3 regions of the Gardnerella sp. c11Ua_71 genome follow, and region 2 is predicted to be linked to each of the others. Evidence: riboswitches for the same ligand, from Rfam matches in the RefSeq annotation. Region 2 holds a riboswitch; each other region holds the start of a gene.

Region 1 (4,922 bases), on a different contig from region 2:
AAATTAATCGGTGAGTTTTAAATAGTAGACATGTCACTTTAAAGCAAGTCTTAAATCATCTTCAATAGAAACATGATTTGTAGGTCTTCCTTGCGAATCAACACTGCTTCTATCGATATTCCATTGCCTTGATATTACGCCATTTTGAAGCATTAGAATACGATCTGATAATCTTACAGCTTCCGCAATATCGTGAGTAACCATTATTGTGCTCCAGCCGTTTTGTGTTCTTAGCTTAGCTAGAAGATCTTGCATGTCTAGTCTTGTTAAAGCATCTAATGCGCCGAAAGGTTCGTCTAAAAGCAATAGCTCTGGGTTTCTTACTAATGCTCTAGCTAAAGAAACGCGTTGAGCTTGACCGCCAGAAAGTTGAGAAGGCCATTTATCGGCGTATTCTTCTAATTGCATTTTGCTAAGAGCATTATTTGCAAGTTTTTTAAGATTGTTTTTACCGTCCGAAAGACCAAAAACAACATTTTCACCAATTTTTAGCCATGGGATTAATCTTGCATCTTGGAATCCTATAGCCTGCATATCTGTAACGTTTATACTGCCGCTTGTAGGTTTTAGTAAACCAGATATTACTTTAAGAAGCGTTGTTTTTCCGCAACCTGATCTGCCAATAAGCGAGACAAACTCGCCTTGCTTAATGTTTAAATTAATATCTTTCAAAACCTTATAAGTGTCGTCAAACGCTACTTCGATATGTGTTAAAGAAACACAGTAGGAATTGTTGCCATTATCAGCATTATTTCCATTGTTTTGAATGTTCATATTAACTCCTACTGTGTTTTTATTTTGAAAATTATTTATCGTATTTTAAAGGTTTAGGTTATTTGCTGCAATCCATTACGGAATCATCCAAGTTTGTTGGAGCTTGCTTAATTAAACCATATTTTACGTATTCTTTTGCCTGAACCTTCATCATTTCTAAGCCTTTCTTATCGATTGGCTTAATTGTTGGATTATCGAATTTTTCAATCTGCTTAATGATTGTATCGCTTGCTCCAAGTTGCTTATAAGCATTCCCGATAACATTCTTTTCTTTATGCGACTTATTAGCTTCGCGAACAAGAGCGTTATACATTTTTTTAACGAGTTCAGGATGTTTCTTAGCAAATTTTCTAGAAACAATGTGAATGGTAACATTCATGTTGCCATACTTTTTAGCGTTAACAAGTAATTTTGACCCAGGGGTTGTCATCGCTGCAGCAAGATTCTGATCGAATGAGGAAATTGCATCAATCTGTCCAGATGTAAATGCTGCTTGGAAGTTCTTAGGGCTCATCTCTACTTTATGCACTTTAGAAACGTCTAAGCCGCTTTTATCGAATGCGCGGTGAAGCATGTAATCGCCAGTATCACCGTTGTGAATGATAGCAACTTTCTTTCCATATAAGTCTTTTAGTGTTTTTACGCCGCTTTTTGCGGATGCAACGATTCCTTGAGAATCACCATTGTAATATTCGAGCGCAAATGCAACCCAAGGTTGACCTTCTGCAATCAAATCAATAAATCGTCCAGTTCCAGTAGTTGTTGCATCAGCGCTTCCGCTCATAACTGCGGTAAGACCATCAACTGGAGTGTATGGTCCAGTATAGGTGACTTTTGCTTTTCCAAATTCTTCTTGAAGGAATTTTTCATTTTTTAACGTTGTCAAATAGTTTGCTGTAGAAAGATAAGCAACCCTCATTATTCCCGTATCTTTGCTAGAAGATTGGGAGTTATTTGCAGGTTTTTGAGCTCCGCCGCAAGATGCGAGAGCGATAGTTGCGCAAAAAGCGCATATTGCCGCAATAGAGCGTTTGCTAGCAATTTGTATTTTGAAATTAGCCATGATTTGGCTCCTTTATCTTTATTTTGTGTTTTTCTTATTTGGTTTATTTGGTTGTTGGTTAAATTTTGTTGATTAAATTTTTATAAAAATTGACTTATTTTTAAAAGTATCGTTAAAAGTATCTTTAAGATTCACAGAGGATTTTATAAATTCTTTATTTACGTGAATTTCTAAAATCAACTCTTTGTTAAGATTCTCTATTTACTCTGCGTTCTGGCATAAGCCAATATTCGAATATGTTTGCAGTAACTTCTGATCCAAGTCCTGCAATCGCATATAGAATAATACATGCCATCATTTGATCTGGTCTAAAGAATTGTTGAGCTCTAGAAAGAATATATCCAATTCCTATTGAAGAATTAACTGTTTCACAAGTAACTAACGCAACCCATGCTACGGAAATTGAAAATCGCAATCCTGTCATAAAGTTAGCTAATGTTCCTCGCATAAAAATTGTTGTAAAAACAGTAGATTTTTTAACGTTATAAGCTTTTGCAAGTTCTATTAGTTTAGGGTCAATGTTCCTTACTCCATCTCGAATATTTACATACATTGGCCCAAAAACACCAAGCGCTATAAGCATTATTTTCATCATTTCGTCCACGCCGAGAAAAATGATCAATAAAGGTGCTAATGCTGGGAATGGTATGGATCTAAGCATGTGACTTGGTTTATTTATTACTGATTCTCCTACTTTGCTTCCGCCAGAAATTATTCCAGATGGCAAAGCAAAAGCAATTCCTAAAAGAAGACCAGCTACAACTCTAAATATGCTTATTGCAAGAGACGGTAGTAATATTCCTTCGTTGTTTAAGTCAACAAATGCTTTTATTACCTCGCTTGGAGATGGCAAAGCGCGATTTTCGACGGGAGTTAAGGTTATTAAAAACCATAAAAAAAGAATCGCTATAGTAGAAAGCCAAGCTTTTAAGGAAGTAAAAGCTTTACGATGCAGTTTTGCAATCGCGCTAAAAAGGTTATTCATAACGACATTCCCTTCGATAGTTTTAGCTATATCAGGTTCGACGGGTATGATCTCAGCAATTACAATTAAATAACTGCACCCCGTGTCAGTTTGTTATTATCGTATAAAGGCATGGACAAATCGCGAAACGCTTAGATCATATAGTCTTATATGCTTGACGACTTACATTATGAAATAACGTCCATAAAACGCATTAATCTTAAATATGTTACACAACCAACAAAATGAATAAGGAGTAGTTGTGGCAGCTATTGAAAGCGTATATGCACGCGAAATTCTGGATTCTCGTGGAAATCCTACCGTTCAGGTTTATTTGGAGACCGAAGATGGTGCTCAGGGCATTGGCTTAGTGCCTTCTGGTGCTTCGACTGGTGAGGCTGAGGCTTGGGAGCGTCGTGATGGCGACAAGTCCCGTTATCAGGGCAAGGGTACTTTGGAAGCAGTTAAGGCTGTTAATGAAGTAATTGCTCCAAAGGTTATTGGCATGGATGCCTCTGACCAGCGTGCTCTTGATGAAACTATGGTTGAGCTTGATGGTACTCCAAACAAGGGTAAGCTTGGCGCAAACGCTATTCTTGGCGTTTCTCTTGCTGCTCTTTATGCAGCTGCTGAGTCTGCAGAGCTTCCATTGTATCGTTACATCGGCGGAACTAACGGACATATTCTTCCAGTTCCAAACATGAACATTATGAACGGTGGCGCTCACGCTGATTTTGCAACTGATATTCAGGAATACATGATTTCTCCATACGGTTTCGCAACTTACAGCGATGCTTTGCGCGCTGGTGTTGAGGTTTATCACACCTTAAAGAACGTTTTGAAGAAGGAAGGCTTGGCTACTGGTCTTGGTGACGAAGGTGGCTTCGCTCCAAAGATGAAGTCTAACGAGGATTCCTTGAAGTACATCATGGATGCAATCGAAGCTGCAGGTTACGAGCCAGGCAAGCAGATTGGTATTTCTCTTGACGTTGCTTCTTCTGAGTTCTACAACAAGGAAACTGGTAAGTATCGTTTCGATGGCGAAGAGCGCGAATCTGCTTACATGCTTGATTACTACGAGAAGCTTATCAACGAGTATCCAATCGTTTCCATCGAAGATCCATTCCAGGAAGAAGGATGGGATGATTGGGCAGCAATCACCAAGCGTCTTGGTGATCGTTTGCAGTTCGTTGGCGATGACTTGCTCGTCACCAATCCAAAGCGTTTGGCTAAGGGTATTGAACTTGGAGCAGCTAACTCCTTGCTCGTAAAGTTGAACCAGATTGGTTCCGTTACCGAAACCCTCGACGCTATTGAGCTTGCAACCAAGAATGGCTTTACTTCTATGGTTTCTCACCGCTCTGGTGAAACCCCAGATACCACCATTTCTGATCTTGCTGTTGCTAAGAACACTGGTCAGATTAAGACTGGTGCTCCTGCTCGTGGTGAGCGTATCGCTAAGTACAACCGCTTGCTTGAGATTGAGGAAGAGCTTGGCTCTACCGCTCAGTACGCTGGTTACAGCGCATTCAAGGCTTGCAAGAAGTATATGAAGTAATATACTAGGGCTTTTATAAGTTCTTCATAAGACTTGTTTAAGCTTTTTAAGCTTTGAGCTGAAGTTTATTTTCGGTCAGTCGCAATAAAATGTGGCTGACCGTTTTTGTATATTTTCAATGATTTCTTAAAATTTTAAAAAAATTTTTCTAAAATTACTTTCATTATCTCCAAAATAGTGCTATTTTTATGAAAAACTAAAAACAGAAGGAGATGTTTCATATGAGAAAAGTCGCTGTTATAGGCATGGGTAATGTTGGTGCTGCAGTAGCCCATCAGCTCATTATTGGTGGTCACGTTGACGATTTGTATCTTTATGATTCAAATGAAGCAAAAGTTAAGGCTGATGCTCTTGATTTTGAAGATTCAATGGATAATGTACCTTTTAACGTTAATATCACAGTAAACGACTATGAAGCATTAAAAGACGTAGAAGTAATCGTAAGCGCCTTGGGTCATATAAAACTTTTGGATGTTCATCATCCAGATCGTTTTGCGGAGCTTAAGTATAACCGTAACGAGGTCGCAGAAGTTGGTGCAAAAATTAAAGCTTCTGGATTCCAT
Region 2 (4,922 bases):
AGAGTGTCTAAATCGCGGTTGCGCAAATCACTAATGCCAACAATTTGTAAAGCTTCATCGATTCGATTCGGTATTTCATTGTGTGCAACACCAAAGTTTTCTAGACCAAAAAGAATCTCATCTTCTACGTTTGCAGCCACCATTTGCGCATCAATATCTTGGATAACTGATCCAATTAAGCAGGCTATATTAGTTAAAGCAAGATTTTTAGTTTCTTGACCTGCAATCTTAACGATTCCAGAAAGTTCTCCAGAATAATGATGAGGAATAGCACCAGAGAAAATAGAGGCAAGAGTTGTTTTACCAGATCCAGATGGTCCAATAATTCCAACAAATTCGCCAGCTTCAATACTAAGACTTATATTGTTCAAGGCAAAAGTGGAATCTTGTGCCTTTGCAGAGTCTAAAGAATCATCCTTATTATGATTCAAATATTTAAAAGATACTTCCCTAAGCTCAAGCAAAGACACAACAATTCCTAACTCTTAAAAACCCAACAATACTATGAACATTACTTATTGATTACTCTCTGATGATTATATGACTTACTGAATATCATCTAAAATAAATTCAAATACTTACTTGTGTAGAACGAGTCGAATTGGAGTATAAAGAACTTCAACAACAACAGCATTAAACACAGCAGTTCCAAAAATGATTGGAAGCATAACAAGAATCGTCTTAGGAGAATGAAGAACAAAGAAAGATGCAGTAGAAGCAAATATTAAACCAGAAACAACTGTAGTTATAAAAGTTGCTATGAGTGGGAAAATACTGAACTTTCTAGCAGCATCCTTAGGGAAAACGTGAACATAAGCCATAATCATCAAAGTCATAACAATTGCTGCTGGAATATCGCAAACATAATTAAGACCAGGAATAGATGCGTTAAATTGCATTAAAGTTGCAGCCAAAGCGCCAATAATCGCACCTTGAATAACATTTGGACGAACCAGCAAAATCGCAAGGCAGAATGATGCGATTAAAAAGTTTGGTTTAATATTTCCAATTGAAAGCGCTTTTGCGACTGTAAAGTCAAGAATGCATCCTGCTGCAAAAAGAACAGCAACCAACACCAAAGACGTAACATCTAAAGCATGCTTTTTAATGCTTACAGCATTAATCATGCTACCTGCATGTCCATTAATTTCCTGATTCATAATCTTCTCCTTTATGTTGCGATAATCAAGTTTTAATTATCGACTTTTGTTATTTATATATGTTTTGATATTTATTTATATTGATTTAAATTAATTTGTTTAATTATTTTTCAATTCTGATTTACTTATGCAAAACGAGTCGAATTGGAGTGTAAAGAACTTCAACAACAACAGCATTAAACACAGCAGTTCCCAAGATGATTGGAAGCATAACAAGAACAGTGTTTGGAGAGTGAAGAATAAAGAAGGATGCGATTGTTGCAAAAATCATTCCAGAAATAACAGTTGCAACAAACGTAGAGATAAATGGGAACACACTGAACTTTCTAGCAGCATCCTTAGGAAAAGCTTTTAAGTATCCCATAAGCACTAACGTCATAATGATTGCTGCTGGAATATCGCAAGCGTATTCAAGACCAGGAATCGAAGTGTTAAATTGAATCAAAGTAGCAGCTAATGCGCCAATAATCGCACCTTGAATAACATTTGGACGAACAAGCAAAATAGACAAGCAGAACGATGCAATAACAAATTCTGGCTGAATATTTCCAATCGAAAGCGACTTTGCAACTGTAAAGTCAAGAATACATCCTGCTGCAAAAAGAACAGCCACCAACACCAAAGACGTAATATCTAAAGCATGCTTTTTAACATTTACACCTTTAAGTAAATCCGCAGCCTGATTAACACTAGATTCAGCAGAAGTAAATGAGGTTTCCTGCTTAGTTTCATTAATTTCCTGAGCCATAATTTTCTCCTTTTATGTAGATTTTTATGTTGATTGTTTTAAACAATTTTTTAATTGTTTTTTATGTTTATAGATTTGTTTTAGACGTAAAATTAATCCAAATAGATTTGGCTTTCTGGAGATATAAAAAAGACCTCCAGGTTTACCCTAGAGGTCTTTTACAAGCCTAAACAAGCAGCTTCTAAAACTTTAGAGTAAACTACGCCAAAGAGAAGTCTGCCACCACCACATACGAGCAGCATCAAAAGTATCGCGAGCTTGAGCATTCATGTTACGCATGATAGCCGCCTCCTTAATACTTAGCTGCAAAGCTAAACGCTTAATGTGATCAATCACAAATCCAAAATCGTAAATCGTAAAATTTACGATATCCGTTTGTGTTGTGTTTGATGCTAACACTATAAAAGTACAAATGCAAACAAAAATAAAAAATTAATGGAAAAATTTTATAAAATCCAAAACAATAATCTTCAATCATCCCCGAAATTTCAAGCGAAACAACGCAAAACGCGCGAAATAAAATATTACATAGCCAAACGTCATACACAAACGATATAGTCAAAGTCGGTTCGGGGTGCGTAAAAACGCTGAGATTACACCCGTTAAACCTGATCTAGGTAGTGCTAGCGAAGGGAAAATCATGGAAGAATTAAACGAATTAAATGCAAATATAGATACAAATATAGATACAAGTTTTAGCGTTCGCGCAAGAAGACGAATGTTTCTAAATGACGTTAGATCATGCATAGAAAGAGTGAGAGCAAAGAAGCCACTAACTCATTGCATAACAAACAATATTGTTCAAGAAATAACAGCAAATGTACTACTTTCCGCAGGAGCTACGCCAATAATGGTATGCGACCCAGATGAAGCAGCAGGCATTGCAAAAATAGCGTCAGGCGTTCTAGTAAATGTTGGAACATTCGAAGAGATAAAAGGCAAAGCCATACGCAAAGCAATAGAAACTTGCGAAGAAACACAAACTCCTTGGGTACTAGATCCAGTTGGAGTTGGAGTAGACGAATTAACCACTAGAACAAAATTTGTAAGAGAAATAGTAAAACGAAACCCAACAGTAATACGAGCGAACGCAAGCGAAATATTAGCTTTAGCTGGGCAAAACAGTCAGATGAAAGGCGTAGATGCGCAAGATCCAGTAAACTCCGCGCTAGAAGCAGCCAAAAAACTGGCAAAAGAATACGGATCTGTAATATCAATATCTGGAGAAAAAGACGCGGTATACGGTCACGGATGCCTAGTGCGAATAACTGGCGGACACAAGGCTATGACAAAAGTTGTAGGAACTGGGTGCGCTCTTGGATCATTAGTGGCGGCATATGTGGGTGCAAACCCAGAGCGCCCAGTGGCAGCAACAGTGGCTGCACACGTGCACGCTGCAGCAGCTGGAACGTTTGCAGCGAGACAAACAACCGCACCAGGAACATTCAGAACACTGTGGATCGATGCGCTGCAAACATTAAGCGTAAACAACATGTTTGAACTAACAAACATTGAGTTCAGCATAGAACCAACAGATTGGACGCTTTACCTAGTAACAGATCCACGAATGGGAAACCGTAGCGAAGAACAAGTTGCAGTAGAATCCATAGATGGCGGAGTGACAGTAGTTCAATTGCGAGATAAATACTCCAACGATACTGAAATATCAGAAAAAGCCATAAAGTTACGCAAAACACTTATAAAAGCAAAACATGGAGATATACCGATTTTCATAGACGATCACGTTGACACCGCAGCAAAACTGGGATTCAACCTGCATATTGGTCAAAAAGACACGCCTTTCGTTACAGCACGTAAATCCATGCCAGCCGAATGGATGATTGGACTTTCTTGCGCAAGAGTAGACCTAATGGAAAAAGCATATAAAGAGTGCAAAGAGAACGATACTCCACTTCCTGATGTTATAGGAATCGGAGCTGCATTTGCCACAAATACTAAGGCGCATGATGTTCCTCCTCTTGGAGTTGAAGGCGTAAATGAAGTAGCAAAAGTAGCACACAGCATGGGTGTAAAAACTCTAGCGATTGGTGGAATACACGAAAACACCGTTTTTCCAATCAAAGACCTAAGCATTGATGGAGTATGCACTGTATCTGCTCTCATGTGCGCTGAAGATCCTAAAAAAGTAGCGAGCGATCTTAAAAGCGTAATAACTCGCTAAAGTATGCATTAAAGTCACAAAGATTGGCTAATAGCGTATACTTTCAATCCCTAGCAACGTGTATACTTTCACAAGTTGCGGGCTTGTAGCTCAGTGGATAGAGCGTCTGCCTCCGGAGCAGAAGGTCGTGGGTTCGAATCCCATTAAGCCCACATTGTATGTTAGTATTAATTTCCTCCAAGAAGAGCAAAAGTACCGTAATATACAGCAGCGATTAAAGCGATAGCAGGAATAATTAAGCACCCAATCATAAACACATAATCGCGTTTATTCACATGGCTTATACGTGCATGAGATCTTGGGTTTTCTCCGCCAAATCCACGCGCTTCCATAGCCGTAGCCAAAGTTGTAGATCTTCGAATAGACAGCACCAAAAGAGCAAAAGCTTGAGGCATAAAAGCCTTAATCTTACTATCATCACCAAGTCCGCGAGAACGCCTAGATGCACTGAGAGCAGCCCAATCATCTTGAAGGACGCTAAACAATCGCATACCAGCTAATCCACCGTAAACAAACCTATCTGGCAATTTCATAACTTGACTAAAAGCATCAGCTAAATCAGTTGCATCAATGCCAATAACAGTAACAATAGCTGGAACACCGATAGCTAAAATTCTGATGAATGTTGCAATTGCAAGAGTTGTGGAATGATCACTTACATGAATAATTCCCCAATCAAACCATGTTGCTCCACCTGATTTACCATACAACCACACTGCTAATGCAGATCCAGGAGCACCAACCCATACAGGCCAAGAAAGTTTAATAACTCGCAAAGGGTTCATTTTAACAACCCAAAGAATCACAAACTCCAAAACCAAAGCTATTGTTG
Region 3 (4,922 bases), on a different contig from region 2:
AAAATCGCATATATTGATATTCCGTTGCTAAGAAACAAAACATCAACGAACAAAAAACATTAAAGGACAAGGGGAAAAATATGAAAATCACAAAGAAGAACACAAAGATTATTGCAGCTTTTACAGCACTAACTGCGATTTTGGGGCTTTCACTAAGCGCATGCGGATCTTCTGCAAATGGAGCAACTAAAGACGATAAGGTGATTAAGGTTGCAGCTTCCCCAACTCCTCACAGCGATATTTTGAACAAAGTAGTTAAGCCAATTTTGCAAAAACAAGGCTATAAGTTGGTTGTTAAGGAATTTACTGACTACGTGCAACCAAATACTGCTGTAGAAGAAGGCGAAGCAGACGCAAACTACCATCAGCATTTGCCATACTTAGATAACTTTAATAAAGAAAGAGGAACGCATATTATTTCTATTGCTGGAATCCACTTTGAACCATTTGGACTTTACCCAGGAAAGACTAAAACAATTAAGGACTTAAAAGATGGCGCAACAGTTGCGGTTCCTAGCGACCCAACCAACGAAGCTCGCGCACTTCTTCTTTTGCAAGATGCAGGTCTTCTTAAGCTAAAGAATCCAAAGGATGTTAACGCAACAAAGAAAGATATTGTTTCTAATCCAAAGAATCTAAAGTTTAAGGAAATAGACGCTGCTTTGGTTCCAACAGTTGTTAAGGACGTTGATTTAGCTGCTCTAAACGGAAACTACGCTATTCAAGCTGGATTTAACCCAACTAAAGATCCTCTTACAAGCGAAAAAGTTGGAGGCGTAGCTGCTAAGACATACGAAAACATTATTGCTGTTAAGAAAGGATCCGAAAAGCTTGCTAAAATCAAGGCTCTTGTAAAAGCGTTAAAAACAGATGCAGTTCGTGATTTTATAAAGAAAAACTACAACGGCGCTGTTTTGCCAGTTTTCTAAGATGATTGCATTGTTCTAACCTTAAGCAAATATGAGATATGTGCCTCACAAAAGCATAGAGGCACGTGCCTCATATTTGCTTTTCAAAATCAGTGAGAGATAATATGATTCAAATTGAGCATCTTTATAAAACTTACTCAAGTGGTAAGCAATCGCACGAAGCACTTAACGATATTAATTTAACTATTGAATCAGGCGAAGTATTTGGTATTTTGGGATCTTCTGGAGCTGGAAAATCATCATTAGTCAGATGCATGAACTTGTTAGAACGTCCAACATCTGGAAGAGTGCTAATAGACGGAAAAGATATTACGGACGCCAAAAATAGAGATTTATCTAAAATAAGATCGAATATTGGAATGATTTTCCAAAACTTTAGTCTTTTTCAACAGCGAACTGTGTTACAAAATGTGACTTTTCCTTTGGAACTAAACAACACTCCTAAAGAAAAAAGAGAAGAACGAGCAAAGTATTTACTCGATTTAGTTGGATTAAAAGATTTAGCAAACCGCTACCCTGTTCAGCTTTCTGGCGGACAACAGCAAAGAGTTGCAATAGCGAGAGCACTTGCTAATAATCCTTCTATAATGCTTTGTGACGAAGCAACAAGCGCCTTGGATTCAACAACTACAGCACAAATACTTGACTTGCTTAGAAGAATCAACCGAGATCTTAACGTAACACTGGTTATTATTACTCACTCGTTAGCAGTAGCAAGAAATATTTGCGATAGGGTTGCTATGATTGACGGCGGAAAAATCGTAGAGATCGGTGACACTTCAACACTTTTCAAAAATCCTCAAAGCAATATTTTAAAAACGCTTATTGCAGACGAACATGTTGAAAACCATAGGGGAACTAAATCCAATAATAGTAATTCCGAAAATGGAATAACCACTAATAGCGCAACAAACAATGGGGTGAAATAAAAATGCCAGAAAATATTTCACAATTTATAGACGAATATGGAGAACTACTTATTGAAGGCACAAAAGATACAATATCTATGACTTCAATATCTACACTATTCGCATACGTAATAGGATTACCAATAGGAGTTCTTCTTATAACAAGCGCAAAACAAGGAATACGTCCTAACTCATATTTGAATGCGGTTTTAGGTTGGATTGTAAATATTGTTCGCTCAATACCGTTTATAATCCTACTTGTTGCAATAATTCCACTTACTAGACTTATTGTTGGAACGTCTTTGGGAGTTTCTGGCGCTATTGTTCCTCTTGTTTTAACAGCTGCACCATTCGTAGCGCGAATTGTTGAGCAATCTCTTGCAGAAGTTGATGGAAGTCTTATAGAAGCTGCACAAAGTTTTGGCGCAAGCAATACGCAAATAGTATTCAAAGTATTGCTTTTTGAAAGCTTGCCTTCATTAATTCGTGGAGCGGCATTGACTTTCATTACACTTTTTGGATTCTCTGCAATGGCTGGAACTGTTGGCGCAGGCGGTCTAGGAGATATTGCAATTCGCTACGGATATCAGCGTTACCAATACGATGTTATGAGTGTTGCTGTTATTTTCTGTATTCTTCTTGTGCAAGTAGTACAAACTGTTGGAGATTTAATATCCAATAAAATCAACCATCATGAACGTCGATAATATCCAATAAAAAGTCACAAATAAAAAAGTCACAAATAAAATCCTAGTAGCGTAAGATACAGTAAAATCTATTAATCGCTTCTAGGATTTTCTATTTATCAAATGATCAACCATTCAACATGCCTACGATTTATTAAAAAGATACCAAATAATGTAGAATGTCTGAGTCACAACATTTTGCAGGGGTGCTTTCTTTTTAAAGAAGGCTGAGATAGGCGAAAACCTGACCCTTCGAACCTGTTAGTTAATACAACGTAGGGAGCAACGATTAAGTATGACCTCAAACTATCCATACGCATCAATGCGTGACCAGTTCAACCTAAACACATGTTTTATTGCAAATCCTAAACTATGCAAAAGTCGCGCACTCACGGATATAGTTGACGACTCTTTACGCGCAGGATCAACATTTATAAGGCTTAATTGTGCGGATGAAAGCGCAAAAGAAATCACATCAATCGCACGAGATATTGCACAAATCATAGAAGATAACGATAAATGTGATTCAGTAACTTTCGTAATAGACGGAAGAGTTGACGTTGTCTGGCAGGCAAGAAATCAAGGAATTAAAGTCGATGGAGTTCATCTTGCACAAAGCGACATGGAACCAAAAGAAGCACGAGCACTTTTAGGAGAAGACGCAATAATCGGCTTATCTGTTGAAACAGAAAGTCTTGTTAAGGTTATTAATGAACTTCCTGATGGCTGCATTGATTATATTTGTGTAACAGCAATGCATAATCCAGAAGATGGTTGCGAAAACACTACTCCAACTTACGAATTAGAACCAAATCACACTATTTTAGATGAAGCAAAGATTAATACTATTTGCTCAGCAAGCGATTTTCCAGTACTTGTTGGAGGAAGAACATCTTTAGAAGATGTTGAAATGATTGCTCGCAGTAAGGCTGCAGGATTGTTTGTATCTGAAGCATTGTACGCAAGCGAAACACCAGAATCCACAATGAGTGAATTCGTGGAACGCTTTACACACATTCGCGGCAATCAAAAGCACGGTTACGCAAAACGCGTTATAGTGCAGGAAAAAGCTGACGAGAAAGCTAGCGATACTCCAAAATTCATTAATGCTAAAGAAGCAAAAGACGCTGCAAAATTAGCAAAGCAGCAGCGCGTTGATATCGCTTCTCGCGGATGTACTCAAAGAGACAAAGCTCATATTCGTAAAACTACTCCAGTTCACTTTGAATATGAATATGGTTCTTACGATTTGGAAGTGCCGTATACAGAAATTAAGCTTTCTGACACTCCAGGCGTTGGCCCTAACCCACCATTTAAGGATTACAACACAGAAGGTCCTAAGTGCGATCCTAAAGAGGGCTTGGCTCCTCTTCGTCTTGATTGGATTAGAGATCGCAATGATGTTGTTGAATATGAAGGTCGTAGTCGAAATCTTCAAGATGACGGTAAGCGAGCTATTAAGCGAGGAAAAGCTTCTAAAGAATGGCGTGGTCGCACTCATAAGCCGATGAAGGCTGCAGATCATCCTATTACACAGATGTGGTATGCAAGGCATAATATTGTAACTCCAGAAATGCAATATGTTGCAACTCGTGAAAACTGCGATGTGGAACTTGTTCGTTCTGAAGTTGCAGCTGGTCGCGCTGTTATTCCTTGCAATATCAACCATCCTGAAGCAGAACCTATGATTATTGGTTCTCGCTTCTTAACTAAGCTCAACGCAAACATGGGTAATTCTGCTGTCACATCTTCTATTGACGAAGAAGTAGAAAAACTTACGTGGGCTACTAAGTGGGGCGCGGATACCGTTATGGATCTTTCCACAGGTAACGATATTCACACAACTCGAGAATGGATTTTGCGTAACTCCCCTGTTCCGATTGGCACTGTGCCAATGTATCAGGCTTTGGAAAAGGTTGAGGATGACGCTTCTAAGCTCAGCTGGGAATTGTTCCGCGACACTGTTATTGAACAGTGCGAGCAAGGCGTTGACTACATGACTATTCACGCAGGCGTACTTCTTCGATACGTGCCTCTTACTGCAAACCGCGTAACCGGTATTGTTTCTAGAGGCGGTTCCATTATGGCTGAATGGTGCTTGCAACACCATCAAGAAAGCTTCCTTTACACTCACTTCGAAGAATTATGCGAGATTTTCGCCAAGTACGATGTTGCGTTCTCTTTGGGTGACGGCTTGCGTCCAGGAAGCTTGGCTGATGCTAACGATGCTGCTCAGCTTTCCGAACTTATGACTCTTGGAGAGCTAACCAAGATTGCATGGCAGCATGACGTTCAGGTGATGATTGAAGGCCCAGGACACGTACCATTTGATACGGTACGCATGAATATTGAGATGGAGAAAGCAATTTGCCAGAATGCTCCATTCTATACTCTTGGTC

Evidence for each region. A riboswitch is a leader RNA that binds a small molecule or an ion and turns the genes downstream of it on or off. The one in region 2 is predicted to bind thiamine pyrophosphate.
Region 1: another riboswitch for thiamine pyrophosphate. It lies ahead of P0106_RS04470 (ABC transporter permease); the one in region 2 lies ahead of thiM (hydroxyethylthiazole kinase).
Region 3: another riboswitch for thiamine pyrophosphate. It lies ahead of thiC (phosphomethylpyrimidine synthase ThiC); the one in region 2 lies ahead of thiM (hydroxyethylthiazole kinase).

The regions. Positions count from the first base shown of each region.
Region 1 is NZ_JARFVR010000004.1:167,509-172,430, forward strand. It holds gene P0106_RS04460 (ABC transporter ATP-binding protein) at 34-774, opposite strand; gene P0106_RS04465 (ABC transporter substrate-binding protein) at 833-1,837, opposite strand; gene P0106_RS04470 (ABC transporter permease) at 2,025-2,822, opposite strand; TPP riboswitch at 2,813-2,915, opposite strand; gene eno (phosphopyruvate hydratase) at 3,064-4,359, shown strand; gene P0106_RS04480 (L-lactate dehydrogenase) at 4,581-4,922, shown strand, end outside.
Region 2 is NZ_JARFVR010000001.1:61,791-66,712, forward strand. It holds gene P0106_RS00360 (ABC transporter ATP-binding protein) at 1-470, opposite strand, end outside; gene P0106_RS00365 (tryptophan transporter) at 579-1,160, opposite strand; gene P0106_RS00370 (hypothetical protein) at 1,282-1,908, opposite strand; TPP riboswitch at 2,469-2,561, shown strand; gene thiM (hydroxyethylthiazole kinase) at 2,549-4,090, shown strand; tRNA gene P0106_RS00380 (tRNA-Arg) at 4,170-4,242, shown strand; gene P0106_RS00385 (ATP-binding cassette domain-containing protein) at 4,258-4,922, opposite strand, start outside.
Region 3 is NZ_JARFVR010000004.1:62,887-67,808, reverse strand. It holds gene P0106_RS04050 (MetQ/NlpA family ABC transporter substrate-binding protein) at 81-929, shown strand; gene P0106_RS04045 (methionine ABC transporter ATP-binding protein) at 1,034-1,858, shown strand; gene P0106_RS04040 (methionine ABC transporter permease) at 1,861-2,544, shown strand; TPP riboswitch at 2,716-2,822, shown strand; gene thiC (phosphomethylpyrimidine synthase ThiC) at 2,819-4,922, shown strand, end outside.